DNA from 4 places in the Arthrobacter sp. SAFR-023 genome. Region 4 is predicted to be linked to each of the others. Evidence: riboswitches for the same ligand, from Rfam matches in the RefSeq annotation. Region 4 holds a riboswitch; each other region holds the start of a gene.

Region 1 (7,737 bases), on a different contig from region 4:
GTCGGGTGAGGATGTCGTCGCTGGCTGCCACAACTGGCTCCTGGGAAGTACCTGTTGAGCCGGCCGCACGCCAGCGGGCACGGGTTGGCCGGGCTTAGAGGAACTCCGCCCGGCCCTCCATGGCCGACGACGCCAAGGCATGCTCACGGCGCGGGATCCGCCCGGCCGCACGCGCCAGCCTACCGGCGATCACGGAGTGTTTGAAGGCCTCGGCCATGAGAACGGGGTTCTGGGCCCGGGTCACGGCGGTGGCCAGCAGCACGGCGTCGCACCCCACTTCCATGGCCAGGGCCGCGTCCGAGGCCGTGCCGATCCCTGCATCCAGGACCACGGGAACGGAGGCCCGTGACACGATCAGCTCGATGTTATGCGGGTTGAGGATGCCCAGGCCCGTGCCGATCGGCGCTCCCAGCGGCATGACCGCCGACGCACCGAGGTTCTCCAGCCGCAGCGCCAGGACGGGATCGTCATTGGTGTAGGCGAACACCTTGAAGCCCCGGTTGACCAGCTGCTCGGTGGCGTCCACCAGTTCCACGGCATCAGGCAGGAGCGTGTGCTCGTCGGCGATGACTTCGAGCTTGACCCAGTCGGTCTCCAGCGCTTCCCGGGCCAGCTCCGCCGTCATCACAGCGTCACGGGCCGTGAAGCAGCCGGCGGTGTTGGGGAGCACGCGGATGTTGTGGTCCACCAGCAGCTGGAACAACGAGCCGGTTTCGGCAGGCGAGTAGCGCCGCATTGCGACGGTGGTCAGCTGGGTCCCGGACGCGAGCAGCGCTGCGCCGAGACCGTCCAGGCTGGGAGCGCCTCCGGTGCCCATGATGAGCCGCGAGGTCAGCTCCACCCCGTCAATGACCAGGCTGTCTGCTGTTTCAATCACTGTTTCTGCCATCGTCCTTATCCTCCCTGGACTGCCGTGACAAGTTCGATCTCGTCGCCGTCTGCGAGTGCCGTGGCATGCCACTGGCTGCGCGGCACGACGGCCGAGTTGCGGGCCACCGCCACACCCAGCCGCTGGCCGTCGGCCGCCTGACCGCTGGCGGCCAGTTGGCGCCCCGTGACCTGGCTGACGAGTGAGGTGACGGAGGCGCCCTCGCTGATTTCCTGTTCGATGCCGTTCAGTGTGATGTTCATGCTGGTTCCTTGGTTTGGTCAAAGGTGACGCGGGTCAAATGCTGAGTGCAGCGGCAGATCCCAGAGGGTCTGGGAGCCCGGGTGAAAACCTGCCCGGCCGGAACTTGGCCCAGCGCGGATCGGTGATGCCGTCCATGAGCTGGCGACAGATGACCGCGGCGGCCGGGGTCATCAGGACGCCGTGGCGGAAGAAGCCGGTGGCGATGATGAGGCCCGCCACGTCCGTGCCGGCACCTTGCCCGCCGGCCGGTACTCGGCCCAGCAGCGGGGCGTTGTCCGGCGTGCCGGGCCGGGCCCGGGCGGTGGCTTCGAGCAGCTCGAGCTCTGCGACTGCCGGCACCAGCGCCTGGGCGTCGCGCAGCAGCTGGTAGACACCCCCGGCGCTGGTGCCCGGCACGCCGTCCTCACGCTGGGTGGCGCCGATCACCACCGTGCCGTCCCGGCGGGGCACCACGTACACCGGCACGCCCCGCACCATGCCGCGGACCGTTGCGGTGAGCAGGGGCTGCAGGTGTTCGGGGACCCTGAGCCTGAGGATGTCTCCGTAGACCGGGCGCAGCGGCAGCTGCAGGCCTTCCGGAAGGTTCTGCAGGCCCGCCGCGGCCAGGCCGTTGGCCACCACCGTCTCGGCCGCCGTGACGGACCCGCCGCCCGCCAGCCGTACCCCGCAGACCCGTGCGTCGTCCCAGAGCAGGCCGGCGGCGTACTCCCGCACCGCGTATCCCTCTGCTGCCGCATTTTCCTGACGTTGCGCGGCCAGCTCGGCAGCAAGGGCCCTGACGAGTCTGCGCGGATCCACCTGGTGGTCCGCCGGGATGTCGAGGGCGCAGGAGATCCCGGGGCTGACCAGCGGCTCCCGGGAACGTGCCTCGCGGATGGTCAGCGGTTCAACGTTCAGGCCGTGGGCCCGCTGCACGTCCCGCAGGTCCATCAGGGCCCGGCGGTCGGCCGGATCGGCACCCACTGCCAGGGTGGGCGTCGTCAGGTAACCGGCATCCACGCCGGAAGTGAGGGTGGCCGCAAACTCAGGCCATCTGGCGGAGGATTCCAGCATCAGTTCCAGGAGCCCTTCCTCCTGGTAATGCAGTTCGCTGACCGGGGCGAGCATGCCCGCCGCAGCCCAGCTTGCACCGCTGCCCGGGGCTTCATCTATGAGCACCACCGAACGGCCGGAGCGCCGTGCTTCCCAGGCGATGCCGTGGCCAACCACTCCGCCGCCAATGACGGCTACATCGGCCTCAAGTACGCCGGGCTCCAGGGGTCCCAGGGAGCGTTCATCGCCACTGGTTTTAGGGGGCATGGAATTCCTTCCCTACGCCGGTACTAACCGGATCAGGTCAAGCGGTCGGCTCTGACGCCCTCTCAGCCCTGCGTCTTTATGACAGCAGCAACGGGCTCCCGCGGTACCTGCCCAGTTTAGAGGAACTAAGGTGGTTGCCATGACCGTGCACTCTGCCCACACCGCTGCCCGCCTGTACCTCTGCACCGACGCCCGCAAGGACCGCGGAGACTTCGCGGACTTCGTGGACGCGGCGTTCGCCGGCGGTGTGGACATCATCCAGTTGCGGGACAAGAGCATCGAGGCAGCCGAGGAACTCGAGCTGCTGGAAGTAGTCCATGCTGCCGCCCGCAGGCACGGCCGGCTTTGGGCCGTCAATGACCGCGCCGACATCGCGTCCATAGCCGGCGCACCGGTGTTCCACATCGGCCAGAAGGACCTGCCGCTCCGGGCCGCCCGGAAGCTGCTGCACGATTCCACCGTGATCGGGCTGTCCACCCACAGCACAGACCAGGTGGATGCCGCCGTCGGCGCCGCCCACGGGCGCAGCGGCCTGGACTATTTCTGCGTGGGCCCGCTGTGGGCTACCCCCACCAAGCCCGGGCGCGCCGCCGTCGGGCTTGACCTGGTGCGCTACGCAGCGGAGGCCGTCCGCACCGCAAACGAGGAACGGGTCGGCGGCCTGCTGCTGCCCTGGTTCGCGATTGGCGGGATCGACCGCACCAACGTGGAGCAGGTCCTGGCGGCGGGAGCCAGCCGCATCGTCGTCGTGCGGGCCATCACCGAGGCGCCAGACCCGGCGGCAGCCGCGGCGGAACTGCTCGACGCCCTCGAAGCGACGTCCCCGGCCGCCGTCTCCTAAGCGGAGCGGCCTGCACGCGGGCGCAGAGAGGGCGCTGGGCTACCCGCTCAGGCCCAGCTGGACCATGCGCCGGGAGTGGTTCTCCACGACTTCGGCGGTGATGTCCCGGACCAGCTCGCGTGCTGTGGCGTCCGTGGCACCGGGCTCCGCCTCGACGAACAGCTCGCCAAGAAAGGCGTGTTCGTGGCCCACGCGCTGGGCCTGCGTGATCGCTTCGCCGAGGAGGCGCCGGCCCCACAGCGCCAGCCTGGACGCGAGCCGGGGATCGTCCGCCAGCGCCCCGCTGAGCCGATCCCGAAGCACGGCTGTGGCCTCTTCCGACGACTGGATCTGCTCAATGACGTCACGGGTTCCGGCATCCACAAACCGGGCCACGGCCCGGTAGAAATCGGCGGAGACCGTGTCCACCACGTAGGCCTTCATCAGGGACTCGTACCAGTCCGCCGGGCGGGTCCGTTCATGGAAGTGGTCCACGGCCAGCTGGAACGGCAGCATCGCATCTTCGACGTCGACGCCCATCCCGGCCAGCTTGGCGCTCACGAGCTCGTAGTGCTGGAATTCGAGGACGGCGATCCTGCCGAGCACGGCACGGTCGTGCAGCGTGGGTGAGTAACGGGCGTCCGACGAGAGCCGTTCGAATGCGGACAGTTCGCCGTAGGCCATCACGCCGAACAGGTCCGCGACGAAGCGGTCGTAGCGAGCGGTGTCAGCCGAGGATGTGCCCATAATCCAAGACTAACGGCGCAATTCGGGCTAACCTGATTTTCGTGTCACATCATCGGTTGTCGCCCAACGTCCACGAGCAGACCAACGCGCTCGAGGAGGCATTGAGCGCGCTGCGGACGGAGCTGGAGCTACCGGGGGAATTCCCCGAGGACGTGCTCAAGGAAGCCGAAGCGGCCGTCGCGGACCGGGGATTCCCGGCCCTGGACCTGACCGGAGTGGACTTCCTGACCATCGATCCGCCGTCGTCCACCGACCTTGACCAGGCACTGTTCATCGAACGGCTCGGTGAGGGCTACCGGATCCTCTATGCCATTGCCGATGTTCCGTCGTTCGTGCAGCCGGGCGGCGCTCTCGACGCCGAGACCCGCCGCCGAGGACAGACCTTCTATGCCCCGGACGGCCGGATCCCGCTGCATCCGGAGGTCATCAGCGAGAACGCCGGCAGCCTGCTGGCAGGGCAGCTGTGCTCCGCCTTCGTCTGGGAGTTCGAACTCGACGCCGCCGCCGAGGTGGTGTCGGTGCTGGTGCGCCGGGCCGCCGTGCGCAGCCGGGCCAAACTCAACTACAAGGGCGTCCAGGCAGAACTGGATGCCGGCACGGCCTCTCCCATCATGCAACTCCTGCGTGAGGTGGGGCGCAAGCGCGTCGACCTGGAACGGGCCCGCGGTGGGGCCAGCCTGAACATGCCGGAACAGGAGATCGTCCAGCTTCCCGACGGCGGCTACCGGATCGTGGCGGTCCCCCAACTGCCGGTTGAGGACTGGAACGCCCAGATTTCGCTCATGACCGGCATGGCAGCCGCTTCCCTGATGCTCAACGGCAAGGTGGGGATCCTCCGGACCATGCCTGCCCCGGATGAGCGCTCACTGAGCCACTTCAGGCGGCAGACAGCCGCGCTGGGCAAGCCGTGGGACGGGCAGGAAACCTACGGCGAGTACCTGCGCACCCTGGACCCCACCGACCACCGGCAATTGGCCATCCTCCACGCCGCAGGCATGCTCTTCCGCGGCGCCGCGTACACGCATTTCGACGGAACCGTTCCGGAGGACGCGGTCCAGTCAGCCATCGGCACGGCGTACGCCCACACCACCGCTCCGCTCCGCCGCCTCGTGGACCGCTTTGTGCTGGTCATCTGCGAGGCCCTGAGCAATGACCTGCCGGTGCCGGCCTGGGCCCGGGAGGCGCTCCCCTCGCTGCCCGAGATCATGGCCTACTCGGACCAGCTGGCGGCAAGGATGGAACGGCTTGCCCTGGACACTGTGGAAGCCGCGCTGCTGAGCAACCACATCGGGCAGGAGTTCGATGCAGTGGTGATCTCCGGGTCAAAGCCGGCCAAAAACGGCAACGGGAACGGCAGCGGCAACGGTAATGGCGGCAAGGGCGTGAACGGCAAGGGGAGCAACGGATCCGGCCCCTCCGGCGTGGTCCAGATCGCCGAACCGGCCGTGACGGCCAAATGTGAGGGAGAGATGGAACCCGGCACCAGGGTCCGGGTCCGGCTGGTCTCCTCGGACATCGCGACCCGCGAGATCCGCCTCGAACTCGTCGACTGAACCGCTCCTGCGGGCCGCAACTGTCCCCGCGGCGGCCCAAGTCAAGGAAAACACGGGTTTGCCAGTAGACTGGCTAGGTAGTAATGGATGCCCGGTCGTTGATTTCCGTAAATTGAATTCAACAAGCCCGCCCCTACGCGATCTTGAGTCACACCCGCCGGTCCCCAGTGCCGGCATTAGATAGCCCGCGATCGGCTTCCACTGGAATTGCTTGCGCGCCTGAGCGTGCTCCGGAACGGCCCCCGCGGCCGGCCCGTTGAGCAGGCGGCGCCAATGCCCAAATGAATAAGGAAACTCCCCTGTGAGTGAATTGCATACCCACCAGCTTCTTTCCGACGATACCGGCACCGAGACCATCGAGCCGGAAGAGACCATCATCTCGGACGAGAAGCCGCACGAAATAGCCGAAAAGTCGTTCGCCGACTTCGACGTCCGCGCCGACATCGTCGAGTCCCTGGCTGACGCCGGCATCACGCACCCCTTCCCGATCCAGGCCATGACGCTGCCCGTCGCGCTGTCCGGCCACGACATCATCGGCCAGGCCAAAACCGGCACGGGCAAGACCCTCGGCTTCGGCATTCCTGCGCTGCAGCGCGTGGTGGGCCGCGACGACGCCGGCTTCGACAAACTGCCCGCTCCCGGTGCGCCGCAGGCCATGGTGATCGTACCCACGCGTGAGCTCGCAGTGCAGGTTGCCAACGACCTGCAGGCGGCATCCCGCAAGCGCAATGCCCGGATTGCCACGATTTACGGCGGACGCGCCTATGAGCCGCAGATTGACGCACTGCAGAAGGGTGTCGAGGTGGTGGTCGGCACGCCGGGCCGCCTGATCGACCTCTACAAGCAGAAGCACCTGGTGCTCAAGAACGTCAAGATCGTGGTGCTGGACGAAGCTGACGAGATGCTGGACCTCGGCTTCCTTCCGGACGTCGAGACCCTGATCGCCGGCACCCCGCCGGTCCGCCAGACCCTCCTGTTCTCGGCCACGATGCCCGGCCCGGTCATTGCCATGGCCCGGCGGTACATGACGCAGCCCACCCACATCCGCGCCGCCGATCCGGACGACGAGGGCCTGACCAAGCGCGACATCCGCCAGCTCATCTACCGTGCACACAGCATGGACAAGACCGAGGTAGTCGCCCGGATCCTGCAGGCCCGCGGCCGCGGCCGCACCATCATCTTCACCAAAACCAAGCGCACCGCCGCAAAGGTTGCCGAGGAACTCGTGGACCGCGGGTTCGCTGCCGCCGCCATCCACGGTGACCTCGGCCAGGGCGCCCGCGAGCAGGCGCTCCGCGCCTTCCGCAACAACAAGGTGGACGTCCTGGTGGCCACCGACGTAGCAGCCCGCGGTATCGACGTCGACGACGTCACGCACGTTATCAACTACCAGTGCGTCGAGGACGAGAAGATCTACCTGCACCGCGTGGGCCGCACCGGCCGCGCCGGCAACAAGGGCACCGCCGTCACGTTCGTGGACTGGGACGACATGCCGCGCTGGGGACTCATCAACAAGGCACTCGGCCTGAGCGTCCCGGAGCCCGTCGAAACGTACTCCTCCTCGCCGCACCTGTACGAGGAACTGGACATCCCCGAGGGCACCAAAGGCCGGCTCCCGCGCAGCAAGCGCACCCTCGCCGGCGTCGATGCCGAGGTCCTGGAGGACCTGGGCGAGACCGGCAAGAAGAACAGCCGCTCCGGCGGCCGCGATTCCGGCCGCTCCGGCAGCAGGGAAGGCGGCAGCAGGGAAGGCGGCAGCAGGGAAGGCAGCCGCCGCAGCGGTGACGCGGGCAAGCGTTCGGGCGAGCGCCGCCGTCGTTCTTCAGACGGCCGTTCTTCAGATACCGGTGCGGACGCCGGAACCGGCCCCGCCGCCGCTGCCACTGCCACTGCAACTGTTGACGGCGAGCAGCCGGCGCGCCCGCGCCGCAACCGCACCCGCACGCGCCGCCGCAACGGAGAAGTGGTCTCCGGCGGCGAATCCGCCGCAACAGGCTCACAGCCCGGCACCGAGGCCCCATAGCCTCAATGACTGAAACTGTCTGGGCGCCGGACGGCAGCAACCTGGTGGTGCACGCGGATAACGCGGACTTCCTCCCCACGCTGCCGGACGGCGCCTTCACACTCATTTACGTGGACCCGCCGTTCAACACCGGCCGGGCCCAGCAGCGCCAGGAAACAAAGAT
Region 2 (7,737 bases), on a different contig from region 4:
ACAGCATCGGGGCCAGGGTGGGCATCTACTCCTCGGCGCGGCAGTGGGGACAGATCGTGGGCGAGGTGGGTTCGGCCAGCAGCCTCTACTCCCTGCCGAGCTGGCTGGCCGGGGCCCGCACGGCCGCCGACGCCAGGAGCATGTGTTACGCGCCGCCCCTTACGGCGGGCGGCCAAGTAGTCCTTACCCAGTTCGTGGCGGACGGCTTCGACTACAACCACTCCTGCACTTGACCCCCGCCGCGAACATTAGACTCAGCCCCATGGAGCACACCTGCAGCGTCCGCCAGGCCGCCTTCGAGGACGCCGAGGTCCTGGCCCGGCTCCATTTGGAATGCTGGCGCGAAACCTACACCCACCTGCTGTCACCCGGCTTCATGGCCAGGCAAGGCGTGGAAGAGCGGCTGGCCATGTGGCAGCGCCTTCTGGCCGGCCCGCATGCGGGCCGGCAGTTCGTAGCGGACGACGCCGGGAAGCTGGTGGGGTTTGCCGGTTCGCTTCCGCCCGCGGAGGGGCTGAGGGAGCAGACCGAGCTCTGGGGCATCTATCTCCTCGCCTCGCACCATCACAGGGGGCTCGGCCAGGCCCTGCTCGAGGCTGCGATCGGGAACGAAGCGGCTGCGCTGTGGGTCGCCGAGGACAACCCCCGCGCCCAGGCCTTCTACCAGCGCAACGGCTTCGCCTTCACCGGCGCCAGAGACACGATCGAAGACTGGGAGGGGCTGGCCGAGGTCCGGATGGCCCGGCCTGCGGGGATGGCGCGGCCTGCGGGGCTGGCGCGCCCGGCGGGTTAAGAGCCCTGCAGCCACACCATGTTCCAGGTGCCGGCCCACAGCGCGGCAGCCACGGCACCGGCAGCGATCAGCACTCCGCCGAGCACGACCCAGGCGTCCAGCACGCTGTAGGTGGACGCGCGCGCCCAGGTCCGGCTGGCCCCGCCGAATCCGCGGGCTTCCATGGTCACGGCGAGGCGGGTGGCGCGGCGGATGGCCTGGACCAGGAGGCCGAAGCTCTGGCCCAGGGTGGCCCGCACCCGTTGCCACGGGTTGCCGCGCGATCCGACGCCGCGGGCGCGCCTGGCCATGCCGATGGTCTGCCATTCCTCGGCCATCAGTCCGACCAGCCGCATGGCAGCCAGGGTACCCAGCACAAAGCGGTGCGGCAGCCGTGCCTTTTGCGCCAGGGCGTCCGCGAGGTCGGTGGGATCAGTGCAGCTCATCAGCAGCACGGCGGGCAGGGCAATGGCCAGGCCCCGCAGCAGAAAACCCAGCCCCAGCTGAAGGGAACCTTCACTCATGGACCAGAGTCCGACGTCGAGCAGTATCCTTCCGCTGTCCGGCGACAGGATGGAGGTGCTCCAGCCGCCGACGGCCGCCGCGGCGAGCAGGGGCCAGCCGCGCTGCCACAGCAGCGAGAACGTCAGCCCTGCCAGCGGGAAGGCCAGCAGTTCGCACACGAGAGCCACTGACGCCGACATCCAGTCGATGGACAGCGCCAAGACCAGGGTGATCAGGAAGACTGCCGCGAATTTGGCCAGCGGATTGGCGCGCGTCAGCACCGCCCGGTTTCCGGCAAGTGTCAGTGCGTCCCTCATGTTGCAGCCTGTTCTGATGCTGGCTCGGCGGGTTTGGGTTCAGCGGATCTTGGGTTGGCGGATCTGGGGTTGGCGCGCCGTCCCGCGGAGCCCAGCCGCAGCTCGGTGCCGCCGAGCACCTGGGTGAACTCCTCGTCGTGGGTCACGGACACCACGGCCGTGCCGGCATCGAGCAGTTCCGAAAGGAATGAGGCAAGCTCCGCCCAGGTGTTCGCGTCCTGGCCGAAGGTGGGCTCATCCAGGACCAGCACCTGCGGGTGCGCCGCCAGGACGGTGGCCACGGACAGCCTGCGTTTCTCCCCGCCGGAGAGCGTGTACGGGTTGGCGTCCACGAGATGCGTGAGGCGCAGCCGCTCCAGCAGCTCGCCGACGCGCTCTTCGCCGTGGCCCAGATGGCGGGGGCCGAACTGCAGCTCGTCCAGGACGCGGCCGGTGACGAACTGGTGTTCAGGTTCCTGGAACACCGTGCCGATCCGCGCGATCAGCTGCTCGGCTCTCCACTTGTACGGGGCAATACCCGCTCCGCCGCTCAGTTCAACCGTCGCGGAGACCTTGCCGTCCACCGGCGGCAATAGCCCGGCGAGGGTCAGCGCGAAGGTGGACTTGCCGGCGCCGTTGGGACCTGTGACGGTCAGCGCCTCGCCCGCTCGGACCTGCGCTGTGACGTCACGCAGAACGGGCTCGGGGGGTACGGAGCGGAAGCCGCTGCGGCGTGGACGTTCCCGCGACACGGCAAGCCTCTCGGCCGCCAGCAGCAGCTGGCCGGCGCCATGTCCGGAGGACGGAAGAGCGCCGGCAGCTGAACGGCGCCGCGTCTCAGGAACGTAGCCGGGGACCCAGACGCCGGCGGCAGTGAGCATCCCGCGCGCCTGCTCGAGAACCTCGTCCGGGGTCCCGTCGATCAGCACCGCTCCGTCCGAGGCGGACCCCGGCTGCAGGACCACGATCCGGTCCACCAGGTCTTTCCAGGCAGCTACCCGGTGCTCCACCACCACCAGGGTGGCCCCTGTCTTGTCGAGGCAGCGGCCCACAGCGTCCCGGACTTCCAGGACGCCGTCCGGGTCGAGATTCGCGGTGGGCTCGTCCAGCAGGAGGAGTCCAGGCCGCATCGCCAGGATGCCGGCGAGCGCCAGGCGCTGCTTCTGGCCGCCGGACAGGGCCGACGTCGGGTGGTTCAGGGGAAGGTGCGAAAGTCCGACGTCGTCCAGCGCCTCGTGCACGCGGCGCCAGATCTCCTCGCGGGGCACCGACAGGTTCTCGGCGCCGAAGGCGACGTCGTCGCCGAGGCGCGAGAGCACCACCTGCGTTTCCGGGTCCTGCTGCATGAGCCCGGCGCGGCCGCGCCGGGAACGGGGCGGCGCGCCGTCGATCAGCAGCTCGCCGCTCTCGTCCGCGTCCTCACGGTCGGGAGTCCCGGCGTCGTCCGCGTCACTGTCCCCCAGCACGCCGGCCAGGGCGTGAAGCAGCGTGGACTTGCCGGCTCCGGAAGGGCCCAGCAGCATGACCCGCTCGCCGGGGCGAATGTCAAGGTCGAGGGCATGGACGGCCGGTTTGGTGCGGCCTGCGTGGCGCCAGCCCCAGCCGCGGGCGGTGACCGCGGCTGGGCGGACGCCGGCGTCGTCTGGTCCGGGCATCAGGAGAAGACGGGCTCCGTGGCTGCCTTCCGGGACGCGAAGGAACTCAGCACGCCCGTCTTGGCAAGGCCGCGGGCGGCGATCCAGGACAGGGCGCCGGCGATGACCGCGCCGGAAATGGCGCAGAACACGATGTATGCCAGCTTGTCGCCGGCGGCGTAGGCGATGTTCCAGCCCCAGGGGGCGAAGGAGTCGTTGAGCCCGCAGAACAGTCCTGCGCCTGCCCCTGCAAGCAGCGAGGCGGGCAGGTTGAACTTCTTGTAAGCGAAGGCGGCGAACACAAGCTCCGCCCCCAGGCCCTGCAGAACGCCGGAAATGAGCACCGTGGTGCCGTACTGCGAGCCCATGAGCAGCTCGCCGGTGGCAGCCACACCCTCACAGAACAGGGCCGCGCCGGGCTTGCGGATGATGAGCATCCCCAGGACCGCCGGAATCATCCAGCCGCCGGCGTAGAGGCCGGTCAGCGGAGGGTAGACGGCGTTGACCGGGGTGGAGATGAGGTTGGCGCCCTGGGACCAGGCCCAGAAGATGACGCCGCCGGCAACGGCGATGAGCGCCGCCACAACGATGTCCGCCACGCGCCAGCTGTAGCTGGTCTTCTTGATTGCTGCAGTTGTCATGATGGTCCTCCTGAGGAACAGGAGGGGAAAGCGTTCCCCCGGCTGCGGGTGGCTGGGCCTCGCGCTGCCGGGCACTCTGAGAACTCGACTCCCTTGCGCCGGTACTAGCCGGATCAGGTTCGAGGGTCTGCGGCTGTCCGCACTCTCAGCGCCCTTCCGCGGTTGCTCTGGCAGTTGCCTTTGCATCCCGACGGCGGCGCTCCCCTGTCGTGATAAATCTGCCCTTGTGGGCTGATCCAGTTTACACCTCGTCCGGCCATGAACCCGGGGGTCGCTGTCACAATGCCGGAGTTTACATGCGGCGTCGCGACAGCGGCCCGGAGTAGATTGGGGCCATGACGCAACAGGACTCGGGCACCGCCGCCCTGCCCGCCTTTGACCCCGATTCCTCCGCCGAACAGCCGGCGGGAGCCCTGGAAGCCCTGATTGGGCAGATCGAAGGGGAGATTGCTGAACTCCAGTTCCCGAGGTTCAGTAAGGACGATGCCCTGGCGCTGGGCCTGGAACTGGTCGAACGGGGCAAGGAGGACAACCTGCCCATCGCCATCGACATCACCAAGGGGGAGCAGGTGCTCTTCCATGTGGCGCTCGAGGGCGCCACACCGGACAACGAAGGCTGGGTGCGGGCCAAACAGCGGACTGCCGTGCGCTACGAGGAACCGTCGCTGCTGGTGGGCCTGCGCGGCAGGGCCGGCGGCGGACGGATCGAGGACAACGCTTGGTTTGACCAGTCGACCTACGCTGCGCACGGCGGAGCCTTCCCCGTCTATGTGCGGGGTGTGGGGGCGGTGGCTGTGGTCACCGTGTCCGGGCTGCCGCAGAAGGCGGACCACGACCTCGTGGTGCAGGCGTTGCGGGAGATCCACCGCTCCATGCGGCTAGGCTAAGGAAAGACCAGTGTTCATCACGCGAGGAGTTCCGCAATGAGTTTCTTCATCAAACTGCTTGGCACAGGCATCAGCCTGCTGGCGGGGTTCGCCGGCACCAAGGCCGTCGACACCATCTGGGAAAAAATCACGGGCCGGAAGCCGCCCAAGGGCGATAAGGACGACGTCCCCACCACACTGCGCACGGCCCTCACGTTCGCCCTCGTGTCCGCCTCCGTGAGCGCGGTCATCCAGGTGCTGGCCAACCGAGGCACCCAGCGGGCCATTACCCGCTTCGCCAAGACACAGGACATCGTCTAGGCCTCCCTGCCGGGTCGCAGCTGTCAGGACCCACCACGTCGAGGCCCCCCACACGGGGTGGGTTGCCCGGCAGCCCCATCCGGGCCGCGACCGGGTTACCCCAAGCACGGCAGGCCATACTGCTTCTGTTCTGAACCTGGCAGTGCTGATGACCTCGGCCGGGCTCACAACAGCCGGACCCGGCACCGCAACCTGCGGCGCCGGGTCCTTTCGCATCCAGCCTCGGCGGCCCACCGCATGCCGTCTGGAGGCCATGAGCACGGTCTCTGCAAGAGCAGCGCGGGTCCCCCCACGGCACCGTAAGAAGCCTCGAATGCCAAGGTTTTTCCAACCCGGAACCCGAACGTTTTCCCAACCACCACGATTTTTAGTGGATGCCATCAGCGTCTTTACGAGGAGACAAAAATGGTATCTACACCACATTTCCTGTCAGCCCAGCGCCTGGCCCCCCGACATCGCGGCCCCAGCCCTGCGTCCCGCCGCCGCGGCATTGCTGCCGCAACTGCCGTCCTGCTTGCGGCAACAGGAGCAGGAGCCTCCTTGGCGGCAACCCAGGTAACCCAGACGAACACGAACAAGCTGACCGCCGTCGGACCCGTCAACACCGAGTACGGCTTCCCGTCCTGGTACGAAGACAGCAACAAGACGCGCGTCGAGCTGTGCCTGGACGCGGAGAACCCGCTCTGCGGTTTCCTGCCCGGGGACATCCCGGACGAGACTGCACCCATATCGTTCCCGGGCAACTTCCCGGAAGAGGCGTTCTACATGCTCGCCGGCTCCGAACTGACTCTTCCCGGCGGCGGACGCGCCGTCCTGGTCCTCGGCCTGGAGGCGGCCTTCGCCAACACGGTCACCGAGGGGGACCAGGTGGTGTTCGGCCGCCAGCGCATCGTCGTCAAGGGCGCCCCGGCCAACTCCACCCTGACCTTCCAGCACCCCTACGGCACCATCACCATCGACACCGACGGCTCCGGCGACGGCAAGCTCGTCGAAGACATCTCACCCGCAGCAGGCAACTTCACCACGGCGCTGAAGAGCAACATCGGACCGTTCCTGAAATGGGATCCCGCCACCGCCCCGGCAGCGCCCGAGGGGTACCTCGGAGACCCGGCCCAGGACCACACCGTCACCGGAAGCCCCACCGGCTACAACAAGTTCTCCGTCAATGGCGGCGGCCTGGCCCTGGAAACCGACCAGTTCACCGTGCAGGGCAAGATCTCCACCAACCAGGGCGTCAACACTGACAGCGCCGTCCTGAACGGCAACATGATCGACGTGTTCGCCAGCAGCGGCAACGGCGCCCAACTCCAGATCGACGGGCAAGCCGGCGCCTTCGAAACCACCCCCATGCTCAGCGACCCCGACACCGGACGCTACTACGCCCGCGTCCAGTTCACCGGCACCGCACCGACGTCGGTCAAGGTCACCAACATCGGCGACAAGCCCGCCAGCAGCAGCCAGATCAACGTCACCAAACCCAGCGGCGTCATGGTCACCAAGGCCATCTACGACGGCACCAACCTGATCGTGGGCGCCACCTCCACCGCCGGCTACCCGCTCACCGTCACCGGCCTCGGCACCATGGAAGCATCAGCCACCGGAACCGGCGCCGAGAAATCCTTCCCGGTCAAAGCCCCGCCGGCCACCGTCACCGTGAAGACCCCCGAGGGCGGCACCGCAACCCTGGCCGTGACAATTTCCGGCGGCGCTGCAACGCCCGTCGGGCTGGACCCGGTCGCTCCCGCCCCGGACCCCGGCCCCGTCGTCGACACCGGCACCGGACCCATAGCCGGCGAAACCCAGCCCGCCGCCGCGGTGGCCACCGCCGCTTCCACCGCCATCACCCCCGGCGGAACCGTCCAGCTGGACGGCAGCACCTCCACCGGCGCCGCCAGCTACAAGTGGCTCCAAACCGGCGGCCCCAAAGTCGCCGTCTCCGGCGACACCACCGCCAAGCCAACCATCACCCTGCCGTTCTATGCCAAGAACACCGACACCGCTCCTTTGGCGGCCAGCACCAACGGCCCGGTTGTCATGCAGTTGATCGTCACGGACACGAACGGCATCGGCAGCGCCCCGGCAACAGTCAACCTCACGATCCAGCCGGACACCGTAGCCGTCGCCGGCTCCCGGCACCGGCTCGGCACCGAACTTCGGGTCACGGGAACCTCGACACTGGCCGGCAACACCGCCGTCCTGGCCCCGGCCACCACCGTGGTCATCTACGACACCACACCCGGCCGGGTCGCCACCAAGATCGGCACAGCACAGGTGGACACCCTCGGCGCCTGGTCCTACCGGGCCAAGCCGGGACCGAACCGGCAGATCACCAGCGTCCTGGTCCAGTCCAGCCGCGGCGGCACCGCAACCGGGCTGCTCGCCACCCGGTAGATCAAGCGATCCGCCACTACGGGTCAGGCCCCGTCTGCACAGCAGACGGGGCCTGACCCGTTAAGGACGCGGTTCAGTCTTCGGCCTCTGATGCCCGGGCCGCCTTGGCGGCCTTCTGCACCACGGCCTCCAGCTCGTCTTTGCTGAGCAGCTCCTTGTGGAGGTGCTTGGTACGGTAGCCTGCGCGGCCCACCATATGGGCCGAAACTGGGACGGTGAGCAGCTGAAAAATCCAGGCCACCAGCAGCACCGGCCACACCCACCACGTCCGCAGCTGCAGGCCCACGGCCGCGAGCAGGAGGAACAGCCCGA
Region 3 (7,737 bases), on a different contig from region 4:
GGGTGACCGCTACATTCGGTCATTCATCGCCGCGGTCAGCCGCCGGGAGCAGCCCCAAGCCTCCTAAAGGCCCGGCCTCCTGGGCAACGTTCCGGCGCCCACATCCGGCCGGCCCCCAATGCCAGCCGGACGTGGTCACGACCGCCGGCTAGTTGCTCGCGGACTCCGGAAGCCGCAGCTCCGGCAGATATACCTTTCCGCCTGCAGCCAGGAACTCCTGGCTCTTCTCGCGCATGCCCTCCGCCATCTCCGCGAGGGCGGCCTGCGCCTCGGCGGAGCCGTACTCGTTCCGGATGTCCTGGCTGATCCGCATGGAGCAGAACTTGGGACCGCACATGGAGCAGAAGTGCGCCGTCTTGGCGGGCTCGGCAGGCAGTGTCTCGTCATGGAAGGACTCGGCCGTCACCGGGTCCAGGGACAGCGCGAACTGGTCGCGCCAGCGGAACTCGAACCGGGCCTTGGACAGCGCATCGTCCCGCTCGTTCGCGCCGGGGTGACCCTTCGCAAGGTCGGCCGCGTGGGCGGCGATCTTGTAGGTAATGACGCCGGTCTTCACATCGTCCTTGTTCGGCAGGCCCAGGTGTTCCTTGGGCGTGACGTAGCACAGCATGGCCGTGCCGTACCGGGCGATTTCGGTGGCGCCGATGGCCGAGGTGATGTGGTCGTAGCCGGGGGCCACGTCCGTGACCAGCGGGCCCAATGTGTAGAAGGGCGCACCCTTGCAGAGCTCCTGCTGGCGCTCAACGTTCTCACGCACCAGGTGGAACGGGATGTGCCCGGGCCCTTCCACCATCACCTGCACGTCGTACTCCCAGGCCCGCTGGGTCAGCTCAGCCAGGGTGTCCAGTTCGGCGAACTGCGCGGCGTCGTTGGCGTCCGCCGTCGCGCCCGGCCGGAGGCCGTCGCCCAATGAGAAGGCGACATCGTACTTCGCGAAGATCTCGCACAGCTCGTCGAAGTGGGTGTACAGGAAGTTTTCCTGGTGATGGGCCAGGCACCAGCCGGCCATGATCGAGCCGCCGCGGGAGACGATGCCGGTGACACGGTTCGCCGTGAGCGGGACGTACCGCAGCAGCACGCCGGCGTGGATGGTCATGTAGTCCACACCCTGTTCGCACTGCTCGATGACGGTGTCGCGGAAGATTTCCCAGGTCAGGGCGTTCGCCTCGCCGTTGACCTTTTCCAGGGCCTGGTAGATCGGGACCGTGCCGATGGGGACGGGGGAGTTGCGGATGAGCCACTCACGGGTGGTGTGGATGTCATCGCCCGTGGACAGGTCCATCACCGTGTCCGCGCCCCACTGGGTGGCCCACTGCAGCTTGTCTACCTCCTCGGCGATGGAGCTGGTGACCGCCGAGTTGCCGATGTTGGCGTTGATCTTCACAAGGAACGCCTTGCCGATAATCATCGGCTCGGATTCCGGGTGGTTGATGTTGGTGGGGATGATGGCCCGTCCGGCGGCGAGTTCGCTGCGGACCAGTTCCACATCGCAGTTCTCGCGGAGGGCCACGAAGCGCATCTCGGGGGTGATGGTTCCCTGCCGCGCATAGTGCATCTGCGTCACAGTCTTCCCGTCCGCCGCACGGCGGGGCACCGGCCGGGCGCCTTTCCATTCGGCAGAAGCCGCGCCGCGGCGCACGGCTGATCTGCCGTCGTCGAGCAGGTTCCGTCCACGGCCGTCGTACGGCTCCGTGTCCGCCCGTGCCGCAATCCATTCCGCGCGGAACGGCGCAAGGCCCACCACCGGGTCGCTGCCCGGACCCGCCGTGCGGTAAACGCGCAGCGGCTCGTTCTGCTCACCGTTCGGTGAAGGCTCCAGCGCGATTTCCGTTACCGGAACCCGCAGGCCGTCCCCCTCCAGATAAGCCAGTGAATGGGATTTCAGCGACTGCGTTACGGCGGCGGAACCATTTTGGGCAGGGGTCTGCTGTGATTTCTGGGTGCTCAATTTACTGCTCACTTCCTTCGCCGGCATTACCCGGACAGGTTCAACGGTCGCAGGCTGCACCAGCCTGATCTCAGCCCCTGCAGGGGCACCCGTGTGGTCGTAGACGAAGCTACCACAGCTGCGCCTTAGGCTAGGGTCATGGCGCACATCATCGAATTCAGCGGACCCGTGCTCACTGCGGCGGATGAGGAACGCCGCGGGCTCTGGGCGGTGGACGGGAAGCTGACGTTCAATGCTCCCGGCCAGCGCCCGGACGCCGTGCTGGACGGCTGGGTCCTGCCCGGCTTCGTCGACGCCCACTGCCACATCGGGCTGGGTCCGGGCGGTGCCGTGGACGACGACGTGGCGTATGACCAGGCCATGACGGACCGCAACGCCGGCACGCTGCTGGTCCGGGACGCGGGAGCGGCCAGCGACACCAGATGGCTGCAGCAGCGGGCCGACACGCCGCGGATCATCAGGGCCGGCCGGCATGTGGCCCGGTCCCGCCGGTACCTGAGGAACTTTGCGGTGGAAGTCGAGCCGGAGGGCCTCGTGGAAGCGGTGCGCAAGCAGGCGAGGGAGGGGGACGGCTGGGTCAAGCTGGTGGGGGACTGGATCGACCGGACCGCGGGCGACCTCGCGCCGTCGTTCCCGGCCGCTGCCGTGCGGGACGCCGTCCGGGCCGCCCACGACGAGGGGGCCAGGGTCACGGCGCACTGCTTCGGCGAGGACACCCTGGACGACATGCTGGACGCCGGCATCGACTGCATCGAGCACGCCACGGGCCTGCTGCCCAGGCACATCCCCCGGTTCGTTGAGCAGCAGGTGCCGATCGTGCCGACACTCATCAACATCGCCACCTTCCCGGACATCGCCAGCCAGGCTGAGGAGAAGTTCCCGCGGTATGCGGAGCACATGCGCGCACTGTGGGCCCGCCGTCGCGAGCGTGTCCTGGAAGCCTACGAGGCCGGCGTCGAAATCTATGCGGGAACGGATGCCGGCAGCGTGATCCGCCACGGCCGCGTCGCGGACGAAATCCTCGAACTCCACGCCACCGGGCTTCCGGCACGTGCGGCGCTGGACGCGGCCTGCTGGCGTGCCCGCCGCTGGCTGGGGGCCGAGGGCCTGGCGGAAGGCGCGGACGCTGACGTGGTGCTGTGCCGGGAAGACCCGCGAGCCGTGCCGGAGACCATCCGGAGCCTCACGAATGTGGTGCTCCGGGGCACAATCGTGCATTAGGAATAAATTGAAGCTTCAAGTAATTTAGAGATGTAGAGGTCGCCGAAATCCGGTGGCCCGGACATCCGGGAGTATTCAATGACAGCAGCAGACAGCAGCCAGGACTTGCTTCCTGCCGACCTCACCATGGGCACCGTCATGCTCAAGGTGGGCGACATGAAGCTCATGACCGACTACTACCAGCGCGCCCTCGGCCTCGACGTCGTCGCCGAGCAGGACGGCGGCCTCTACCTCGGCCGGCTCAAGACGCCGCTGGTGCACCTCGCTCCCGCTCCGGGCCTCAACATCCCCGGCCGCGGTGAGGCCGGCCTCTTCCACACGGCGCTTCTGTTCGAAGACCAGTCCTCGCTGGCCGCCACCATTGCCAGCGCGGCCCAGTACGAGCCGCAGTCTTTCGCGGGCAGCGCGGACCACCTCGTGAGCGAGGCGTTCTACTTCACCGATCCGGAAGGAAACGGGATCGAACTCTACTGGGACCGCCCGCGCGAGGCATGGTCCTGGGACGGCGGGAACGTGGTCATGGACAGCCTGGCGCTGCCGCCGCAGAAGTACCTGCAGGACCACCTCACGCAGCAGTCCATGGAAGGCCAGCGCGGCACCGACGCGGAGGTGGGGCACGTCCACCTGCAGGTGGGTGACGTCCAGTCGGCCCACGACTTCTACGTCGGCACCCTGGGATTCGAAAAAACGGCGGGCTGGCACGGCCAGGCCCTCTTTGTGTCGGCCGGCGGCTACCACCACCACATGGCCATGAACGTCTGGAACAGCCGGGGTGCCGGCCCGCGCCGGGACACGCTGGGCCTGGGTGAGGTGCTCATCGAGGTGCCGTCCGGTGACGACGTCGGCGCCCTCGCCGACCGCCTCAGGGTCGCCGGAGTCGAATCGCACCACACCGGCGCCGAGCTCCGGTTTGAGGATCCGTGGCGCAACCGCCTCCGCGTCGCCGTGCGCTAAGTCGTGTGAACGCAGTTGGGTTAGGCTGATTTCGAAGAGCCCCGGCCGGTACTGCCGCTGCCGGGGCATGCACCGCCGACGGAATGAGGACGCATCCATGGGCTTCACCGAAGTGTTTGTCGCCACCCACAATGACGCCCTCAAGCGTGCAGAGGCGCTGGAGGGCGGTGCCGCCGCCGGAGACGGCATCCGGATTGCCGGCATCAGTGATTTTGAGATCGAACAGCTCGGCGACTTTGCGGGTGCCGCGGTGCACGCCGCGGGCGCGGACTACGAGCTGGCCATGGTTGACGTGGCCAGCGATTCGCTTCTGGGCGTACCGGCGGCGATGGTCCGGGCGCTGGCCGAGCTCCTCACTTACGAATCCGAGGGTGAGGGCAACGTTTTGGATGAGGTGGCCGAGCGCTGGGCCGCCGAGGATGACATGCCCTTTGGTGCCGGGGAAGCCAGGAACTACGTCCAGCAGCTGGCAGAACTCGCCGGCACCGTGGACGAAGGCAGCCGGACCGGCCTCTATGTCTGGTCTTCCTAGCACGCAAAAAGACCCCGTCCGCATGTCAAGTCGAAATAACGCGGACGATCTGGCACAATAAACAGGTACTCGATCCGCGTGGCCCCTCTCTCCGCGTCCGGATCCTGTCCTTTTCGAACCCCCCAGTACGGCCCGCCCCACGGGTGCAGAACGCGGGTTCAACCCCGTTTCAGAAACAGGAGTGACCACAAAAGTGGCCGTAAAGATTCGCCTTAAGCGCTTCGGCAAGATGCGCGCACCGTACTACCGCATCGTTGTCGCCGATTCACGCACCAAGCGTGATGGCCGTGCCATCGAAGAGATCGGCAAGTACCACCCCACCGAAGAGCCCTCATACATCGAGGTCAACTCCGAGCGTGCACAGTACTGGCTCTCCGTCGGCGCCCAGCCGTCGGAGCAGGTCGCCGCGATCCTGAAGATCACCGGTGACTGGCAGAAGTTCAAGGGTCTGCCGGGCCAGGAAGGCACCCTGAAGACCAAGGCCGACAAGGAAGCATTCGTTGCTCCGGAAAAGGGTTCCGTGATCATCCCGGAAGCCATCACCAAGAAGGCCAAGGCATCGGAAGCCCCCGCCGAGGCTGAAGCAGAGACCACCGAGGCTGAGTAAGTTGCTGGCAGAAGCGCTCGAACACCTTGTCCGCGGCATTGTCGACTCCCCTGAGGATGTCAAAGTCAGTGCCAAGAACAACCGCCGCGGGGATACCCTCGAGGTGCGCGTCCACCAGGAAGACCTGGGACGGGTAATCGGACGCCAGGGCCGCACCGCGCGTGCACTGCGCACGGTCGTGGCGGCGCTGGCAGATGGCGAGCAGGTCAGGGTCGACGTCGTCGACACCGACCGCCGCCGGTAACGCGCCTGCAACACTTGCCTTAACGTCCGGCCCCTCCACCAGTAACGGTGGAGGGGCCGGACTGCTTTGCGCCCTGAACGTCTTCAGGACGCCCGCCAAAAGTCGTACATCAACACGCAGCCCAAAACAGAGGAACACATGCAGCTTCAGGTGGCCCGTATCGGCAAGCCCCACGGAATCCGCGGCGAGGTGACAGTACAGGTGCTCACCGACGCGCCCGAGGACCGGTTCGTCCCCGGCACCGAGTTTGTGGTGGAACCCGCCTCAGCCGGGCCGCTCACCCTGCGCAGTGCCCGCTGGAACAAGGACATCCTCCTGCTCGGCTTTGACGAGGTGGCCGACCGGAACCGCGCCGAGACCCTGCGCGGCGCCAAGCTGTTCATCGAGACCGAAGAGCTCGACGAGGACGACGACGAGGGCTGGTACGAGCACGAGCTCGTGGGCCTCGAGGCCCGCGTCGGTTCCCAGGCTGTGGGTAAAGTCACCGCCCTCAACACCATGCCGGTGCAGGACCTGCTCGTCATCGAAACGGCCGACGGCAAGGAAATCCTCATCCCGTTCGTGGAACAGATCGTCCCCGAGGTAAACACCGAGGAGGGCTACGTCCTGCTCACTCCGCCGGCGGGCCTGTTCGAGGTCAACGAGGAGAGCGCTGAGGACCCGGAGACCAGTGGCTCGGACTCCGCCGAGGACTCTGCCGAGGACTCCGCCGGGGAAGAGGCTGAGCCGGAGGCCAAAGCCTAGATGAGAATCGACGTCGTCAGTATCTTCCCCGAGTACCTGGCACCGCTGGAACTGTCGCTCATCGGCAAGGCCCGCCAGGACGGGCTGCTGGACCTGAACGTGCACGACCTCCGCACCTTCACCACCGACCGCCACCGCACCGTCGACGACACCCCGTACGGCGGCGGCGCCGGCATGGTGATGAAGGCCGAGCCGTGGGCCCAGGCGCTCGAATCCGTGGCCGCTGCCCGGCCGGCCGGTGCGGCCAAACCCGTGCTGATCGTCCCGTCGCCGGCGGGGGAGCGCTTCAACCAGGCGCTGGCCTACGAGCTTGCCGAAGAGGAGCAGCTGGTGTTCGCCTGTGGGCGGTACGAGGGCATTGACGAGCGCGTCATCGAGTGGGCCGAGGAGCACTTCATTGTCCGCCCGGTCAGCCTCGGCGACTACGTCCTCAACGGCGGCGAAGTGGCTGTACTGGCCATGGTGGAAGCCATCGGCCGGCTGCTCCCCGGCGTGGTGGGAAACCCCGAGTCGCTCGTTGAAGAGTCGCATTCGGACGGCCTGCTTGAGTACCCGGTTTACACCAAGCCGTCGGTCTGGCGCGACCGGGAGGTCCCGGCCGTCCTGCTCAGCGGCAACCACGGCAAGATCGCGCAGTGGCGCCGTCACGAGCAGTACCGCAGGACGGCGGAACGCCGTCCTGACCTGCTGCAGACGTTCGACGCCGGCACCCTGCCCCGCGCGGACCGCACCGCCCTCGCGGACCTGGGGTACGACGTCGTCGACGGTCACCTCAGGCTCCGGCCGGAAGCCTGAGCTGCTCCCGCTGCCCAGCCGCGGAGCCGTACAGCGCGGAACGTTCCATAATTAACCAATTCGTGCCATATGTGGCAAAATTAGTCCTTGTGTCTGCTGGGTCCGCGCCTGCCACAGGGGGAGCGTAACCAACAGCAAGACACCCCGGTACCGCCAAAGGGTGGCGGGACCGGACCTCAACACTTCGGCAGCGATTCCCGGAAATATCCGGGCTTGGCCGCCGTGACCCAAAGTGGATGACCTGTGGCGTTCACCAGGAGTGGATCAATGCATATCCTCGATTCTGTAGATGCAGCCTCGCTGCGCACTGACGTTCCCGAGTTCCGCGCGGGTGACACCCTCAAGGTTCACGTGAACATCATCGAAGGCAAGAACTCCCGTGTCCAGGTATTCCAGGGCTTCGTCCTGGGCCGCCAGGGCGACGGCATTCGCGAGACCTTCACCGTCCGCAAGGTTTCCTTCGGTGTCGGCGTTGAGCGTACCTTCCCGGTGCACTCCCCGATCATCGAAAAGATCGAGGTTGTCACCAAGGGTGACGTCCGCCGCGCCAAGCTTTACTACATGCGTGCACTGCGCGGTAAGGCTGCGAAGATCAAGGAAAAGCGCGACTTCAGCACCGCCAAGTAAGTCCAACGGACTTTCACGGCGGGTCCCCGACCCGTGTCCGGCCAACGCCGGAGTCATCCGCAACA
Region 4 (7,737 bases):
AACCGGTGAAGGAACCGCCGGCCCTGACGCTGGACCGCCTGGAGGAAGCCTTCGCGCACCTCGGCGCTCCGATTGCCCCCGCCGAAGAGGAGGAGGCCAAGGACGAGGCTCCCGCGCCGGCGCGCCCGGAAAGCCAGCGCCCGGAAAGCCAGCAGCCGGAGGGCCAGCAGGCCGCAAGCCAGCCCGCGGCTCAGCCTGCTGCACGGCAGCCGGTGGAAAGCCCCGCGGCACCGTCCCGCAGCCGCCGTCCGCGCCGCAACCGCAGTGCCAGCCGCCCCCAGGGTGCAGCCAACGAGACATCCGTGGAACACCACGAGGTTGCTCCGGCTGCAGCCGCCGGGCACTCGCACGAGGCCAAGGCGCCTGAGGCAGGCAATGCGCAGACGGCCAAGGCGGCTCCGCGGCCGGCCAGCGAACCGATCATTCTGGGGGTCGGCGTACCCGCCTCAGAACTGTAGGAACAAGCGCCACTGAAAGGTCCGGCACCGCGGTTGCGGTGCCGGACCTTTCTGGTTCCGGACATTCGTCCGCCGGCAAAGGGCAGTAGCCGAATGGCAGCAGGCAAGGGGAGGGGACAACAGCGCACGCCGAAGCCTGTCGCAATCGTCAAACTTGGCGCCGCGCACTAAACCAACCGCTAGGCTGGAGGACTGACACGGGGTGCCGCGCAAGGGCCGGCTGAGATCCAAACCCGTTGAACCTGTCCGGTTAGCACCGGCGAAGGGATGTCTTCTTTGTCATCAACACTGTCATCCGCGTCACTCCTGCCGGCACCCGCGGCCGCCGACAAGTCACTCCTGGAAACCGATGAGCCGGGCATTCAGAGGGCCCGCGACGTTCCCCGCGTCCTGGCCATCGCAGGCTCGGACCCTTCTGGCGGTGCAGGCATCCAGGCCGATCTGAAAAGCATTGCGGCCCACGGCGGCTACGGGATGGCCGCAATAACAGCCCTCACTGCGCAGAACACCACCGGCGTGCTCGGCGTGCACGTTCCGCCAGCCTCCTTCCTGTCAGCGCAACTGGACGCTGTCAGCGACGACATCCACGTGGACGCCGTGAAGATCGGCATGCTTGGCGATGAACGTGTCATCGCTGCCGTCCGCGGCTGGCTCGAAAAGGTAAGGCCCGGCGTCGTGGTCCTCGATCCGGTGATGGTGGCTACCAGCGGTGACCGCCTCCTCCAGGAATCTGCAGAGGCGGCACTCCGGAAACTGCTGCCTCTGGCGCACCTGATTACACCGAACCTTCCCGAACTGGCCATGCTCCTGGGGGAACCGGAGGCCGGGGACTGGGCCGCCGCGCTCGACCAGGGCAGGCGGCTGGCGGACCAGACCGGTGCCACGGTCCTCGTCAAAGGTGGGCACCTGAACGGCTCAACCTGCCCGGACGCCCTCGTGAACACTGCCGGGCTGCTCTCGGCGGAGGTGGTGGAGGTTGCGGGCGAACGGATCAGCACGCGGAACAGCCACGGCACCGGATGCTCGCTCTCCTCGGCCATGGCCACGGCCCAGGCGCGGCTGGATGACTGGGAAGCGTCACTGCGGGCGGTCAAACCGTGGCTGGCCGGGGCCCTGCGGACCTCCGGATTGCTGGAAGTCGGCGCCGGCAACGGACCGGTCAACCATTTCCACCACCTCCGCCAGACTGAAACGACAGCCCAGCCCGAGCCCAAGGGCGCCTTCGCCGAACTGCTGCGCGCCGAGACCGCTGCCGACCTCGAAGACATTTATGGCCTGGGCTTCATCCGTGGGCTTGCCGACGGCACCCTGGCGGAGAAGGAATTCGCGTACTACCTGGCACAGGATGCCATCTACCTCAACGGCTACTCCCGGGTCCTGGCCAGGGCCAGCGCGCTGGCGCCAACCGAGTCCGAGCAGCTGTTCTGGGCGCGCTCCGCCCAGCAGTGCCTGGAAGTTGAATCGGAACTGCACCGCAACTGGCTCAGCACGCGAACCGTGCAGCCGGAGCTGGGCCCGGTCACGAAAGCTTACGTCGATCATCTGCTCGCGGCTTCGGCAGGCGGCAGCTACGCAGTGATGGTTGCCGCTGTGCTGCCGTGCTTCTGGCTGTACGCCGAGGTGGGGGAGAGTCTGCACGCCGAATATGTGGCCGCCGGAGCGCAGGCCGGGCACCCGTACGCGGAGTGGCTGCGGACGTACGCCGACGAGGACTTCGCCGCCGCCACCCTGCGGGCCATCGAAATCGCCGACGACGCCGGCCGGGCCGCGTCAGCGGGGGAGCGCGCGGCGATGATCACTGCTTTCCGGCAGTCCTGCCGGTACGAGGTGGAATTTTTCGACGCGCCGAGCCGCCACAGCTGAGCGGAAGCCGGCCCGCTACCCGGTAAGATAATCGCGCACGGCATCGGATGTGCGGGAAAGCGGCACCTGTGGCGCTTATCACGGACAACCCGCCGCTGCCAGCCTCATTTGCGGCCGACGACGGAATTAGCGTATTCTAGATCTTCGGTGCTTACGCCAACACTTGGGTTATGACCCGGGATCGTCCACTCGGACAGGTTCCTGGGATAGCTCACGGGTTCCCCCGGGGAATCCACGGCGTTGAGGCACAGCGAGAACCAGGCCAATTTCCGGACCCGGCTTCCGCACGCAAATTTAGTAATAGACGTCGAGAGAAGTGAGTTCCCAAGTGGTGTACGCGATTGTCCGCGCAGGCGGCCGCCAAGAGAAGGTTTCCGTTGGAGACTTCGTTACCCTGAACCGCGTCGCCGGTGGAGCTGGCAGCACCATTGAGCTGCCCGCGCTGCTTCTGGTGGACGGTGACAAGGTCACCTCCGCAGCTGCGGACCTGGCCAAGGTAACTGTCACGGCTGAGATCCTCCAGGACCTCCGTGGTCCGAAGATCGTCATCCAGAAGTTCAAGAACAAGACCGGTTACAAGAAGCGCCAGGGTCACCGCCAGGAACTGACCAAGGTCAAGATCACCGGTATCCAGTAACCACCGGTTACTGAACAGGTTTCCCGCAGTCTCAAGAATTAAAGGCAGGCATTCCAAATGGCACACAAAAAAGGCGCGAGCTCCACTCGCAACGGTCGTGACTCCAACGCCCAGTACCTCGGCGTCAAGCGCTTCGGCGGCCAGGTAGTTTCCGCTGGCGAGATCATCGTCCGCCAGCGCGGCACCCACTTCCACCCCGGTGCGGGCGTTGGCCGTGGCGGCGACGACACCCTCTTCGCCCTGCAGGCAGGTGCCGTTGAATTCGGCACGCGCCGCGGCCGTCGGGTCGTCAACATCGTTGCTGCTGCAGCTGCAGAGTAACAACAAGTTCTGAACCGGTGGAGCGGGCCATGATGGCTCGCTCCACTGTTCTTTTAACCGCATTACAATCGATTTGGACGTCCAGGACGGCCTGATCAGCAACAGAGGAGATTCAACGTGGCGAGCTTTGTAGACCGGGTAGTACTGCACGTATCCGGCGGTACCGGCGGCCACGGCTGTGTCTCCGTTCACCGTGAGAAGTTCAAGCCGCTGGGCGGACCCGACGGCGGCAACGGCGGCAACGGCGGCGACGTCATCCTGCGCGTCGACTCGCAGACCACCACGCTGCTGGACTACCACCACGCACCCCACCGGCATGCCACCAACGGCGGCCCCGGCATGGGTGACTGGCGCGGCGGCAAGAACGGTGAAACCCTGATCCTGCCCGTCCCCGAGGGGACCGTCGTCAAGACCAAGGACGGCAAGGTGCTTGCTGACCTCGTGGGGGAGGGCACCGAATTTGTCGCAGCGTCCGGCGGGATCGGCGGTCTGGGTAACGCCGCGCTGTCCTCGCAGAAGCGGCGGGCGCCCGGGTTCGCCCTGCTCGGCATCGAGGGTGACGCTGCCGACATCGTCCTGGAGCTGAAGTCGATCGCCGACATCGCCCTGGTCGGGTTCCCCTCCGCCGGCAAGTCCAGCCTGATCGCGGCCATGTCGGCGGCCCGCCCGAAGATCGCCGACTACCCCTTCACCACCCTCATCCCCAACCTAGGCGTGGTCCAGGCCGGCGACGTCCGCTTCACCATCGCCGACGTGCCGGGCCTCATTGAGGGTGCCAGCGAAGGCAAGGGCCTGGGCCACAACTTCCTCCGCCACGTCGAACGCTGTGCCGCCTTGGTGCACGTTTTGGACTGCGGTACGCTGGAATCTGACCGAGATCCACTCTCCGACCTCGCAATTATCGAAACCGAGCTCGAAAAGTACGCGGTGGACATGAGCTACGCCGGCTCGAACGGCGAAGTTGTCCCGCTCAACCACCGCCCCCGGCTGGTGGCACTGAACAAGGTGGATCTGCCGGACGGCAAGGACATGGCCGAGTTTGTCCGGCCCGAGCTTGAATCCCGCGGCTACCGTGTGTTCGAGGTTTCGGCCACGAGCCATGAGGGCCTGCGCCAGCTTGGCTTCGCCATGGCAGAGATCGTCCAGGCCGCCCGCGACAGCGTGGCAGCCACGCCGCCGAAGGTGCACGCACCGGTACTGCGGCCCCGCGCCGTCAACGAGACCGGTTTCCGGATCCGCCGCGAGGAGAAAAACCTGGAGCCGCTGTTCCGCGTGCTGGGTGAAAAGCCCGTGCGCTGGGTCAAGCAGACGGACTTCACCAACGAGGAAGCCATTGGCTACCTTGCCGACCGCCTGGCCAAGCTCGGCGTCGAAACCGAGCTGTTCAAGCAGGGCGCCAAGCCCGGCGACACCGTAGTGATCGGTGAGGACGACGGCGTGGTGTTCGACTGGGAGCCGACCATGATGGCGGGCGCCGAGCTGCTGGCTTCGCCGCGCGGCACGGACGTCCGCTTCGCAGACATCGGCGACCGTCCCACCCGCAGCCAGAAGCGCGAGGAACAGATCGAGCGCCGCGACGCGAAGGCAGCGGCACGGGCCGAGCTGGAAGCCGAGCGCAAGGCCGGCATCTGGACCGAGTCCGTCAGCGCGCGCCGGGCGGCCCGGCCCCTCAAGGAGAGTGGACTGAACACCGAACATGAGGAGTGAACCCGCACACGTGACTGATACTTCCGCAATTGTCATCGAGGAACCCAAGACCGACGACCGCAGCATGCTCGCCAGGGCGCGCCGCATTGTGGTCAAAGTAGGATCGTCGTCCCTTACCAGCATCAAGGGCGGAATATCGGAGGAGGCGCTGACCGAGCTTTCGGACGCGCTGGCCGCCAAGTGCAATGCGGGCACCGAGATCATCCTCGTGTCTTCAGGCGCCATCTCGGCCGGCCTTGCGCCGCTCGGCCTGGCGAAGCGTCCGCGCGACCTCGCCACCCAGCAGGCGGCGGCCAGCGTGGGCCAGGGACTGCTCATGGCCCGGTATACCCACGCGTTCGCCGCCCACGGCGTCACCGTGAGCCAGGTGCTCCTCACTGCCGATGACCTCATGCGGCGCAGCCACCACCAGAATGCCTTCCGTGCCCTCAACCGGCTCCTGAACCTCGGCGTCGTGCCCGTCGTCAACGAGAACGACACCGTGGCCACCCACAAGATCCGCTTCGGCGACAACGACCGGCTGTCAGCCCTGGTTGCGCACCTGGTGCGCGCCGATGCACTGGTGCTGCTGTCCGACGTCGACTCCCTGTATGATGGCCCGCCCGCCCAGGGCGCAAAACGGATTCCCCAGGTGGACGGTCCTGAGGACCTCGACGGCGTCTCCATCGGCAAGACCGGCAAGGCCGGCGTGGGAACCGGCGGCATGCAGACCAAGGTGGAGGCCGCCCTGATGGCGGCCGATTCGGGCATCCCTGCCCTCGTCACGTCCACCGCCAACGCCGCGTCCGCGCTGGCCGGAGAGGACGTCGGAACCTGGTTTACCGTCAATGGCGGACGCAAGTCCGTCCGGATGATGTGGCTCGCGCACCTCGCCCATGTGCAGGGACGGCTGATCATTGACGACGGCGCCGTCCGGGCCGTGCGGGACAACCGCACCTCGCTGCTGCCCGCCGGCATCAAGGCTGTTGAGGGCAATTTTGAAAGCGGAGACGCCGTCGAAATGGTTTCGCTCGACGGCACGGTGATCGCCCGCGGCCTGGTGAACTACTCCGCGGCGGAACTGCCGCAGATGCTCGGACGGTCCACTGTGGAGCTGGGCGAGGCTTTGGGCCGCGGTTTCGACCGTGAAGTTGTTCACGTTGACGACCTGGTTCTGGTCTAGGCGCCGGACTCGCCTAGACTTGAATGATGACTGAGGCACTGATGAACCAAGCAGCCGAGACATCCAACGACGCCACGACGGTCCCCAGCCTGCCGGAAGACAGGCAGCCCACACCCGCTGAGACCGAGTCCGCCGTGTACGCGATCGCCGACCGGTCCCGCCAGGCCGCCCGCAGCATGGGCCGCGCCAACCGGGCTTGGAAAGACAAGGCCCTGCGCGCCATCGGCGGCGCCCTGGTCGCGAACAAGCAGCAGATCCTGGCCGCGAACGCCAAGGACGTGGAAGCAGGCCGCGCCAACGGCACGTCCGCCGCCCTCCTGGACCGGCTGACCCTCAACGAAACCCGCATTGCCGCCCTCGCGGCCGCCCTGGAAAACCTGGCCGGCCTGCCCGATCCCGTGGGCAATGTGGTGCGGGGCCAGACCCTGCCCAATGGCCTGCGCCTGCGCCAGGTCAACGTCCCCATGGGCGTGGTTGCCGCGATTTACGAGGCTCGGCCGAACGTGACCGTTGACATCGCCGGCCTGGCCCTCAAGAGCGGCAACGCCGTGATCCTCCGCGGCGGTTCGGCAGCAGGCTTCACCAACGAAGCCCTCATCCGCGTGCTGCGCGACGCCCTGGAGTCCGTTGGCCTGCCGGCGGATGCCGTTCAGACCGTGGACCAGTTCGGCCGTGAGGGCGCCAACGTGCTCATGCGTGCCCGCGGGCGCGTCGACGTGCTGATTCCGCGCGGCGGCCGTGAGCTGATCCAGACCGTCGTCAACAACTCCTCCGTGCCGGTCATTGAGACCGGCGAGGGGAACGTCCACATCTTCATCGACGAGTCGGCCAGTGAAGACATGGCGGTGGAGATCCTCCTCAACGCCAAGACGCAGCGCCCCAGCGTCTGCAACACAGTGGAGACACTCCTTGTGCACTCCGGCTCCACGGTCCTGCCCGCGGTCGCCGCAGCCCTGAGCAAGGCGGGTGTCCGGTTGCACGCCGATGACCGCGTCCGGGCTGCCCTTCCCGCGTCGGTGGAGTCCCTCCCGGCTACGGACGACGACTGGGCCACCGAGTACATGGACCTGGACTTGGCCGTGGCCATGGTGGACAGCCTGGATGACGCCGTGAAGCACATCCGCACGTGGTCCACTGGACACACGGAAGCCATCCTGACGAATGACCTGCGAAACGCGGAGCGCTTCATCGCGGAAATCGATTCCGCTGCGGTCATAGTGAACGCGTCCACGCGGTTTACCGACGGCGGCGAGCTGGGCCTGGGTGCCGAGGTCGGCATTTCCACCCAAAAGCTTCACGCCCGCGGCCCGATGGGCCTGACCGAGCTGACAACCACCAAGTGGATTGTCCAGGGCGAGGGCCAGGTCCGCGCTTAACGTCGCGGAAACCGCTCCTGACATAGCGGTAACATAGTAAAGAAGTCCGGACCGGCGGGAATCTCCGCCGTTGTCATCCTTAACATTCCTAGGGGAGAAAATGCTGCTCCAGCAGATTGCCGCGTCAGTTGCCGAACACGAGGAGAGAGCGCCCCTGTGGGCCGAGCCATGGGTCTTCGGCATCTCGATGTTTGCCATCCTGGTGGTGCTGAT

The links. A riboswitch is a leader RNA that binds a small molecule or an ion and turns the genes downstream of it on or off. The one in region 4 is predicted to bind thiamine pyrophosphate.
Region 1: linked by a shared signal. The riboswitch ahead of thiO (glycine oxidase ThiO) and the one ahead of ACTHQX_RS05190 (bifunctional hydroxymethylpyrimidine kinase/phosphomethylpyrimidine kinase) in region 4 are both predicted to bind thiamine pyrophosphate.
Region 2: linked by a shared signal. The riboswitch ahead of ACTHQX_RS15065 (ECF transporter S component) and the one ahead of ACTHQX_RS05190 (bifunctional hydroxymethylpyrimidine kinase/phosphomethylpyrimidine kinase) in region 4 are both predicted to bind thiamine pyrophosphate.
Region 3: linked by a shared signal. The riboswitch ahead of thiC (phosphomethylpyrimidine synthase ThiC) and the one ahead of ACTHQX_RS05190 (bifunctional hydroxymethylpyrimidine kinase/phosphomethylpyrimidine kinase) in region 4 are both predicted to bind thiamine pyrophosphate.

Annotation. Positions count from the first base shown of each region.
Region 1 covers NZ_JBQCMF010000001.1:354,583-362,319, forward strand. Annotated here, with positions in the region: gene ACTHQX_RS01625 (4a-hydroxytetrahydrobiopterin dehydratase) at 1-31, opposite strand, end outside; gene ACTHQX_RS01630 (thiazole synthase) at 95-889, opposite strand; gene thiS (sulfur carrier protein ThiS) at 895-1,131, opposite strand; gene thiO (glycine oxidase ThiO) at 1,166-2,431, opposite strand; TPP riboswitch at 2,423-2,543, opposite strand; gene thiE (thiamine phosphate synthase) at 2,571-3,272, shown strand; gene ACTHQX_RS01650 (ferritin-like fold-containing protein) at 3,312-3,998, opposite strand; gene ACTHQX_RS01655 (RNB domain-containing ribonuclease) at 4,040-5,551, shown strand; gene ACTHQX_RS01660 (DEAD/DEAH box helicase) at 5,853-7,574, shown strand; gene ACTHQX_RS01665 (DNA-methyltransferase) at 7,580-7,737, shown strand, end outside.
Region 2 covers NZ_JBQCMF010000013.1:126,831-134,567, forward strand. Annotated here, with positions in the region: gene ACTHQX_RS15045 (hypothetical protein) at 1-233, shown strand, start outside; gene ACTHQX_RS15050 (N-acetyltransferase family protein) at 263-793, shown strand; gene ACTHQX_RS15055 (energy-coupling factor transporter transmembrane component T family protein) at 790-1,593, opposite strand; gene ACTHQX_RS15060 (ABC transporter ATP-binding protein) at 1,590-3,227, opposite strand; gene ACTHQX_RS15065 (ECF transporter S component) at 3,227-3,847, opposite strand; TPP riboswitch at 3,920-4,063, opposite strand; gene ACTHQX_RS15070 (heme-degrading domain-containing protein) at 4,183-4,734, shown strand; gene ACTHQX_RS15075 (DUF4235 domain-containing protein) at 4,771-5,034, shown strand; gene ACTHQX_RS15080 (hypothetical protein) at 5,440-7,425, shown strand; gene mnhG (monovalent cation/H(+) antiporter subunit G) at 7,499-7,737, opposite strand, start outside.
Region 3 covers NZ_JBQCMF010000001.1:13,383-21,119, reverse strand. Annotated here, with positions in the region: gene ACTHQX_RS00125 (alpha/beta fold hydrolase) at 1-67, shown strand, start outside; gene thiC (phosphomethylpyrimidine synthase ThiC) at 149-1,948, opposite strand; TPP riboswitch at 1,944-2,051, opposite strand; gene ACTHQX_RS00115 (amidohydrolase family protein) at 2,087-3,169, shown strand; gene ACTHQX_RS00110 (VOC family protein) at 3,248-4,123, shown strand; gene ACTHQX_RS00105 (hypothetical protein) at 4,221-4,655, shown strand; gene rpsP (30S ribosomal protein S16) at 4,849-5,262, shown strand; gene ACTHQX_RS00095 (RNA-binding protein) at 5,264-5,506, shown strand; gene rimM (ribosome maturation factor RimM) at 5,645-6,250, shown strand; gene trmD (tRNA (guanosine(37)-N1)-methyltransferase TrmD) at 6,251-7,045, shown strand; gene rplS (50S ribosomal protein L19) at 7,313-7,672, shown strand.
Region 4 covers NZ_JBQCMF010000003.1:200,458-208,194, reverse strand. Annotated here, with positions in the region: gene ACTHQX_RS05195 (Rne/Rng family ribonuclease) at 1-458, shown strand, start outside; TPP riboswitch at 647-743, shown strand; gene ACTHQX_RS05190 (bifunctional hydroxymethylpyrimidine kinase/phosphomethylpyrimidine kinase) at 798-2,321, shown strand; gene rplU (50S ribosomal protein L21) at 2,650-2,958, shown strand; gene rpmA (50S ribosomal protein L27) at 3,016-3,279, shown strand; gene obgE (GTPase ObgE) at 3,397-4,986, shown strand; gene proB (glutamate 5-kinase) at 5,051-6,148, shown strand; gene ACTHQX_RS05165 (glutamate-5-semialdehyde dehydrogenase) at 6,175-7,524, shown strand; gene ACTHQX_RS05160 (hypothetical protein) at 7,625-7,737, shown strand, end outside.